DNA from 2 places in the Stenotrophomonas sp. TWI819 genome. Region 1 is predicted to be linked to the other one. Evidence: predicted binding sites of a transcription regulator. Region 1 holds the regulator's gene; the other holds the start of a gene.
The links. Region 1 encodes HrcA, which represses chaperone genes, less so after heat shock. Its sites were predicted from a motif close to TTNGCACTCNNNNNNNNNGAGTGCNAA; they were not measured.

Region 1 (3,707 bases):
GGCGCGCTCGGCGGCGTCCTTCAGGCGCTGCAGGGCGAGCGGATCCTTGCGCAGGTCGATGCCCTGGTCCTTGTTGAACTCGTCGACGAGGTACTCGATGACGCGGTTGTCGAAGTCTTCGCCGCCCAGGAAGGTGTCACCGTTGGTGGCCAGCACTTCGAACTGCTTCTCACCGTCGACGTTGGCGATCTCGATGATCGACACGTCGAAGGTGCCGCCGCCCAGATCGTACACAACGATCTTGCGGTCACGGCCGTCACCCTTGTCCAGGCCATAGGCCAGGGCAGCAGCGGTCGGCTCGTTGATGATGCGCTTGACTTCCAGACCGGCGATGCGGCCGGCGTCCTTGGTGGCCTGGCGCTGGCTGTCATTGAAGTAAGCCGGCACGGTGATCACGGCCTCGGTGACGGTCTCACCCAGGAACGCTTCGGCGGTCTTCTTCATCTTCTCCAGCACGCGGGCGGAGATTTCCTGCGGGGCCATCTTCTTGCCGTCGCTGGTCTGGACCCAGGCGTCGCCGTTGTCATGGGCCAGGATGCCGTAGGGCACGTGCGCGATGTCCTTCTGGACTTCAGCGTCGGTGAACTTGCGGCCGATCAGGCGCTTGACAGCGTAGAAGGTGTTCTTCGGGTTGGTCACGGCCTGGCGCTTGGCCGAGGCGCCGACCAGGACTTCGCCGTCCTTGGTGTAGGCGACGATGGACGGCGTGGTGCGATCGCCTTCCGCGTTTTCGATGACGCGGGCCTTGCCGCCGTCCATGATCGCCACACACGAGTTGGTGGTGCCGAGGTCGATACCAATGATCTTGCCCATGAGGGAGACTCCTGAAAGTTCTGGGTACATCCGGCAGCTGCCGGGTTATGAATGGGATGTGTGGGACGCTGCGGACACTTTCAAGCCGTCCATCAAACACAGTGTTCGATGGCGACCCAACGCGTTCAGCGTCCGGCCGAGCCGCCGGGCCTGGCCCGGCGGACCGACCTGTGGCTCAGTCGCGGGCGACCACGACCAGCGCCGGCCGCAGCAGGCGGTCGTTGAGCAGGTAGCCCTTCTGGAACACCTGGACCACGCTGCCGGGCGCCGCGCCGGGCGCGTCGACCTGGCTGATGGCCTGGTGGTGGTCCGGGTTGAAGGTCTGGCCGGTCGGGTCGAGCAGGGTCAGGCCATTGTCGGCGGCGACCTTGAGCAGCTGCTTGTAGGTCAGTTCGAGACCTTCGCGCAGCGGGCTCGGCTCGCTGCCGGCGGCATTGAGGCCGGCATCGAGGCTGTCGAACACCGGCAGCAGCTCGCCGAGCAGCTTCTCATTGGCGAAGCGGCGCGCCTGTTCCACGTCGCGGGCAACGCGCTTGCGCTGGTTGTCCAGGTCGGCGCGTTCGCGCAGCGACTCCGAACGCAGCAGGGCCAGCTCGTTGTGCAGGCTGTCCAGCTGCTGCTGCAGGGACGGCTCAGCGGCCGGCTCGCCGGCGGGATTCTGGGATGCGATATCGGGCTGATCTTGGTTCATTTCCGGATCCTTGGCGGTGACTCTCCGCCTCCACCCACCCCTATGTGGGCGCGGCTACGGGATTCAAGAGTCCAGGGCCGCTTTATGCGCGATCGCGGGACAATCCGCCGCCAGCGGGCGAGCCCAGCGCGGCCCCCAGCACCTGGGCGGTGGCTTCCACCAGCGGGATCATGCGGTCGTAGGCCATCCGCTTGGGGCCGATGACCCCCAGCACGCCCAGCACCTGGCCGTCGGCCGAGTACGGGGCGGTGACCAGCGAGACGCTTTCCAGCGGCATCACCCCTGTCTCCTCGCCGATGAAGATGCGCACCCCCGGGGCCTGGATGGTGCGCTCGAGCAGCTGCAGGATCTCGCGCTTGCTGGCGAACACATCGAACAGCTCGCGCAGGCGCTCCAGATCGGACAGGTCCTGCACGCCCATCAGCCGGGTCTGCCCGGCCAGCACCATGTCATCGGCCGGCGGCACCATCGCCTGCTCGGCCAGTTCGATGCTGTGCGCCAGCAACTGCTCCATTTCCGACTGCGCATCGCGCAGCTCCAGCAGCAGCCGGGCCCGGATCTCGGCCAGCGGCCGACCGGCGCAGTTCGCATTGAGGTAGTTGGCGACCTGCTCCAGCTCCCCGGGATTGAACCCGCGGCGAGGCTCGATCACCCGGTTCTGCACCTCGTTGTCGGCGAACACCAGGATCGCCAGCACCCGGCGCGCGTCCAGTGCCACGAAATCGATATGCCGGAACGCGAACTGCTCCCGGCGCGGGGCGCTGACCACCCCGACGAAATGGCTCATCGCCGAAAGCAGCTCCGAGGCACTGCCGAGCAGGGCCTGGGTGCCGGTGCCGGTGGCCAGCTCGGTGCGCAGGCGGCTGAGCTCGCCCTCGCCCGGCGGCTGCATCTTGACCAGGCTGTCCACGAACACCCGGTAGCCGTGCGCGGTCGGCACCCGGCCGGCCGAGGTGTGCGGCGAGCTGAGCAGCCCCAGGTCCTCCAGGTCGCCCAGGATGTTGCGGATCGTGGCCGGGCTGACGTCCAGGCCAGCATGCCGGGCAAGCGTCTGCGAGCCGACCGGTTCGCCATCCTGGATGTGGCGCGCGATCAGCGTCCGCAGCAGATGGCGGGCACGCGGGGCGAGATGGGACGTGGAAGGATGCATGGAATCAGCCTGTGAGACGCCCACTTAGATAATGGCTGCACGGGGCGTTGGCAAGTCATTGGAGACGCCCCCCGCCCATGCTAGCGTGCGCGGCTTGGAGACGCCCCTCGTGTACAACGTAGACCATGCTTAGACATCTATCGATCAAGGATTTCGCGGTCGTCCGCGCCACCGAGCTGGAATTCGGCGCCGGCATGACCGTGGTCTCAGGTGAAACCGGCGCGGGCAAGTCGCTGATGGTGGACGCGCTGGGCTTTTTGTCCGGGCTGCGCGCCGACAGCGGCGTGGTCCGCCACGGTGCCGCGCGCGCCGAGCTCTCGGCCGAATTCGCGCCGCTGGCCGACGCCCCTGCCCGCCAGTGGCTGCGCGACAACGAGCTGGACGACGAAGAACAGTGTCAGTTGCGACGGGTGATCCGCGCCGACGGTGGCTCGCGCGCCTTCATCAACGGCCGCCCGGTGACGCTGACCCAGCTGACCGAGTTGGCCAGCATGCTGGTCGAGATCCACGGGCAGCACGAACAGCAGGCCCTGCTCTCGCGCCCCTCGCAGCTCTCGCTGCTGGATGCCTTCGCCCGCAACGACGCCGAGCGCGCCCAGGTCCGCCAGACCGCGGCACGCTGGCAGACGCTGGTCGATGAAGCCGAGGCGCTGTCGCGCCAGGGCGACGTGAGCGACCGGATCGGCTATCTGGAACACCAGCTCAGCGAGCTCAAGCGCGAAGACTTGGACCCGGCCTCGATCGCCACCCTGGGCAGCAGCCACCGCCGCCAGGCCCATGCCAGCGCGCTGATCGGCGCCTGCGACGTGGCGGTCAGCCGCCTCAACGGCGATGACGAGGTCTCGGTGCTGCAGCTGCTGCAGCAGACCCGCCATGACCTGGCCCGCGTGGCCGAACACGACAGCCGGCTCGGCGAGGTCGATGCCCTGCTCGACAGCGCCGCCATCCAGCTGGACGAAGCGCTGTCGTTGCTCGACCGCGTCCATGACGACCTCGATGCCGACCCGGAGCAGTTCGAGGATATCGAGCGCCGTCTTGGCCGCCTGCACGACC
Region 2 (3,707 bases), on a different contig from region 1:
ATCTGGATGCCGTGGTTCTGGTCTTCGTTGGCACCCTTCAGGCCGCTCAGCGCGGTGACCGCACGAACGAGCGCAACGCCGCCGCCCGGGACCACGCCTTCTTCAACGGCTGCACGGGTCGCGTGCAGGGCGTCGTCGACGCGATCCTTCTTTTCCTTCATTTCGATTTCGGTCGAGGCACCGACCTTGATCACGGCAACACCGCCGGCCAGCTTGGCCACGCGTTCCTGCAGCTTCTCGCGGTCGTAATCCGAGGAGGTGTCTTCGATCTGGGTCTTGATCTGGGTGACACGCGCTTCGATGTTGGCCTTCTCGCCGGCGCCATCGATGATCGTGGTGTTTTCCTTGGAGACCTGCACCTTCTTGGCGCGGCCCAGGTCCTTGATCGTCGCCTTTTCCAGCGACAGACCGATTTCCTCGGAGATCACGGTGCCGCCGGTCAGCACGGCCATGTCTTCCAGCATCGCCTTGCGACGATCGCCGAAGCCCGGTGCCTTGACGGCCACAACCTTGACGATGCCACGGATGGTGTTGACCACCAGGGTGGCCAGCGCTTCGCCTTCGATGTCTTCGGCGATGATCAGCAGCGGCTTGCCGGCCTTGGCGACGCCTTCCAGCACGGGCAGCAGATCGCGCACGTTGGAGATCTTCTTGTCGTGCAGCAGCACGTACGGATCATCCAGGTCAGCGGTCTGCGACTGCTGGTTGTTGATGAAGTACGGGGACAGGTAGCCACGGTCGAACTGCATGCCTTCCACGACGTCCAGCTCGTTGTCCAGGCCCGAGCCTTCTTCAACGGTGATGACGCCTTCCTTGGTCACGCGGCGCATCGCTTCGGCGATGATGTTGCCGATCGACTCGTCCGAGTTGGCCGAGATCGTGCCGACCTGGGCAATCGCCTTGTCGTCAGCGGTCGGCTTGGAGATGTTCTTCAGCTCGGCGACGGCGGCGATCACGGCCTTGTCGATACCGCGCTTGAGGTCCATCGGGTTCATGCCGGCAGCGACGGCCTTGGCGCCTTCGCGGATCAGGGCCTGGGCCAGCACGGTGGCGGTGGTGGTGCCGTCGCCGGCGTCATCGTTGGTGCGCGACGCGACTTCCTTCACCATCTGCGCGCCCATGTTCTCGAACTTGTCAGCCAGTTCGATTTCCTTGGCGACAGACACGCCGTCCTTGGTGATGGTCGGCGCGCCGAAGCTCTTTTCGAGCACGACGTTGCGGCCCTTCGGGCCCAGGGTAGCCTTGACGGCATTGGCGAGAACGTTGACGCCGCGAACCATGCGGGCGCGGGCGTCTTCACCGAAACGAATATCTTTGGCAGCCATTGCGATTACCTTTTTATGTAGAGCCGGGCGATGCCCGGCTGCTTGAACGGGAGGAAGTGCGGAAGCGCCGGCACGGGGCCGGCCGCATCACTCAGCCGACGATGGCGAGGATGTCGTCTTCGCGCAGGACCTTGAACTCGACGCCTTCGGACTTGTAGCTGCTGCCGGCGTACTGGCCGTAGATGACCTTGTCACCGACCTTCAGCGACGGCGCGCGCACGCTGCCGTTGTCCAGGGGCTTGCCCGGGCCGACGGCCACGACTTCACCCTTGGTCGACTTTTCCTTGGCGGAATCCGGAATCACGATGCCGCCGGACGAGATTTCGTCGGCTTCGATCGGCTTGACTACGACGCGGTCATGAAGCGGCTTGATGCTCATGTGAGACCCTTTTAAGTTGTTGATTGGTCTAGGAAAGTCTGGCGATGTTAGCACTCGCACAGGGCGACTGCCAGCCACGCTCACGAAAAAACCCGACGGTGCGGGACAGAGCAGAGATGGTGCTGGCCCCTCCCCTTTCAAGGGCAGTGGGCCGGATTTTTTCGCGGACCCCGGCCTGGATGTGAATGTTTGACGCAGTTCTCAACGCGAAAGGTCGAATCCGACAGACCTACGGATGTGTCATCTGGAGTGAGTAGATTCGATCGGCATTGACCAATCACAAGGAGCCGTAGATGAGGTTGCTGACGCCGCTGTCCCTGGCCTGCCTGCTGGTGCTGGCCACCAGCCCGGCCCGGGCCGATGTATTCATCAATGAACTGCATTACGACGACAGCACCCCGGCCGGGGACGTCGGCGAGGCGATCGAAGTGGTCGCCACCGCCGGTGAGGACCTGTCCGGCTACCGGCTCTATCTCTACAACGGCAGCAACCCTTCGGCTGCCGCGGTCTACGCCAACAACGCGGTCCCGGCCGGCACCGCCAGTTGCGGCGGCGCCCGGCTGGCCACGGTCAGCTACCCGACCAACGGGATCCAGAACGGTCCCAACGACGGCATCGCGCTGGTCGATCCCACCGGCAAGGTGGTCCAGTTCCTCAGCTATGAGGGCACCATCACGGCCGCCGGCGGCCCCGCCGCGGGCCTGACCAGCCAGAACATCCCGGTCAGCGAGACCAACAGCACCGCCCCGGGCACCTCCCTGCAGCTGACCGGCAGTGGCAGCCAGTACGCCCATTTCACCTGGGCCGAATCGGCCACGCAGACCTTCGGCGCCTGCAACCACGGCCAGACCTTCAGTGGTGGCGGAGGCCCAACCGGCCCGAATACGGCGCCCTCGGTCACCGCCACCACGCCCGAGCAGGGCGCCAGCACCTTCCCGGCCGCTGCCGACCTGAGCGTCACCTTCAGTGAGCCGGTCACCCTGTCCAGCGGCGCCTTCGCGCTGAGCTGCGGCCAGTCCGGCACGGTCGCGCTGAGCCACCCGACCACCGGCACCCGCTTCACCCTGGCCACCAACACCGCGCTGGTGGCGGGGGAAGCCTGCCGCTTCGACATCCGCGCTACCCGCGTGAAGGATGCCCAGGGCGCCCGCCCGGCCGCCGATACACGCATCGCCTTCACCGTGGCCACCGCCACCACGCCCGATCCGGGCAACCCCGGCACGCCCGGGGAGTACTACGCCCGGGTCAACACCTCCACCCCCAGCCAGTTGCGCTGCTCGCTGCACGAGACCATCAAGGGTCACACCGCCTATCCATACAGCGGCTCGGGCACCAGCACCTGGACCATCCTGGAAATCGCCGACGAAGATCCCAACAACAGCGGCAAGATCCTCGATGCCTACCGCAACCGCAGCTACACCAAGGTCAGCGGGCGCGCAGGCACCGGCAGCGGGCTGACCTACAACCGCGAACACACCTGGCCCAACTCGCTGGGCTTTGCCAGCACCACCGGCGACAAGGGCCTGCCCTACGCGCCCTATACCGACACCCACATGCTGTATCTGACCGATGCACAGTGGAATGCGGACCGCGGCAACAAGCCCTTTGCCAAATGCGACAGCAACTGCGGTGAACGCGCGACCGAGGCCAACAACGGATTCGGCGGCGGCAGTGGTGGCTACCCGGGCACCTCCAACTGGGTGCGCACGCCGGATGGCAATGGCGGCTCGTTCGAAGTGTGGGGCCACCGCAAGGGCGATATGGCGCGTGCGGTGATGTACATGGCGATCCGTTATGAAGGCGGTAAAGATGCCAAAACCGGGCAGTCCGAGCCGGACCTGGAGCTGACCGACGACCGCAGCAAGATCGTCAAGACATCGGCCTCGCCGGCCTACATGGGCCTGCTCTCGACCTTGATCGATTGGCACCTGTCCGACCCGCCGGACGCGGCAGAACGCGCTCGCAACGAAGTGATCTTCAGCTTCCAGGGCAACCGCAATCCG

Region 2: ABE463_RS07730 (co-chaperone GroES) is a predicted target of HrcA. The motif match lies at 1,752-1,778, and genes of this name have one in related genera.

What each region holds. Positions count from the first base shown of each region.
Region 1 is NZ_JBDJKY010000003.1:73,884-77,590, forward strand. It holds gene dnaK (molecular chaperone DnaK) at 1-813, opposite strand, end outside; gene grpE (nucleotide exchange factor GrpE) at 989-1,504, opposite strand; gene hrcA (heat-inducible transcriptional repressor HrcA) at 1,587-2,654, opposite strand; gene recN (DNA repair protein RecN) at 2,780-3,707, shown strand, end outside.
Region 2 is NZ_JBDJKY010000004.1:249,967-253,673, reverse strand. It holds gene groL (chaperonin GroEL) at 1-1,325, opposite strand, end outside; gene ABE463_RS07730 (co-chaperone GroES) at 1,417-1,704, opposite strand; gene ABE463_RS07725 (endonuclease) at 1,998-3,707, shown strand, end outside.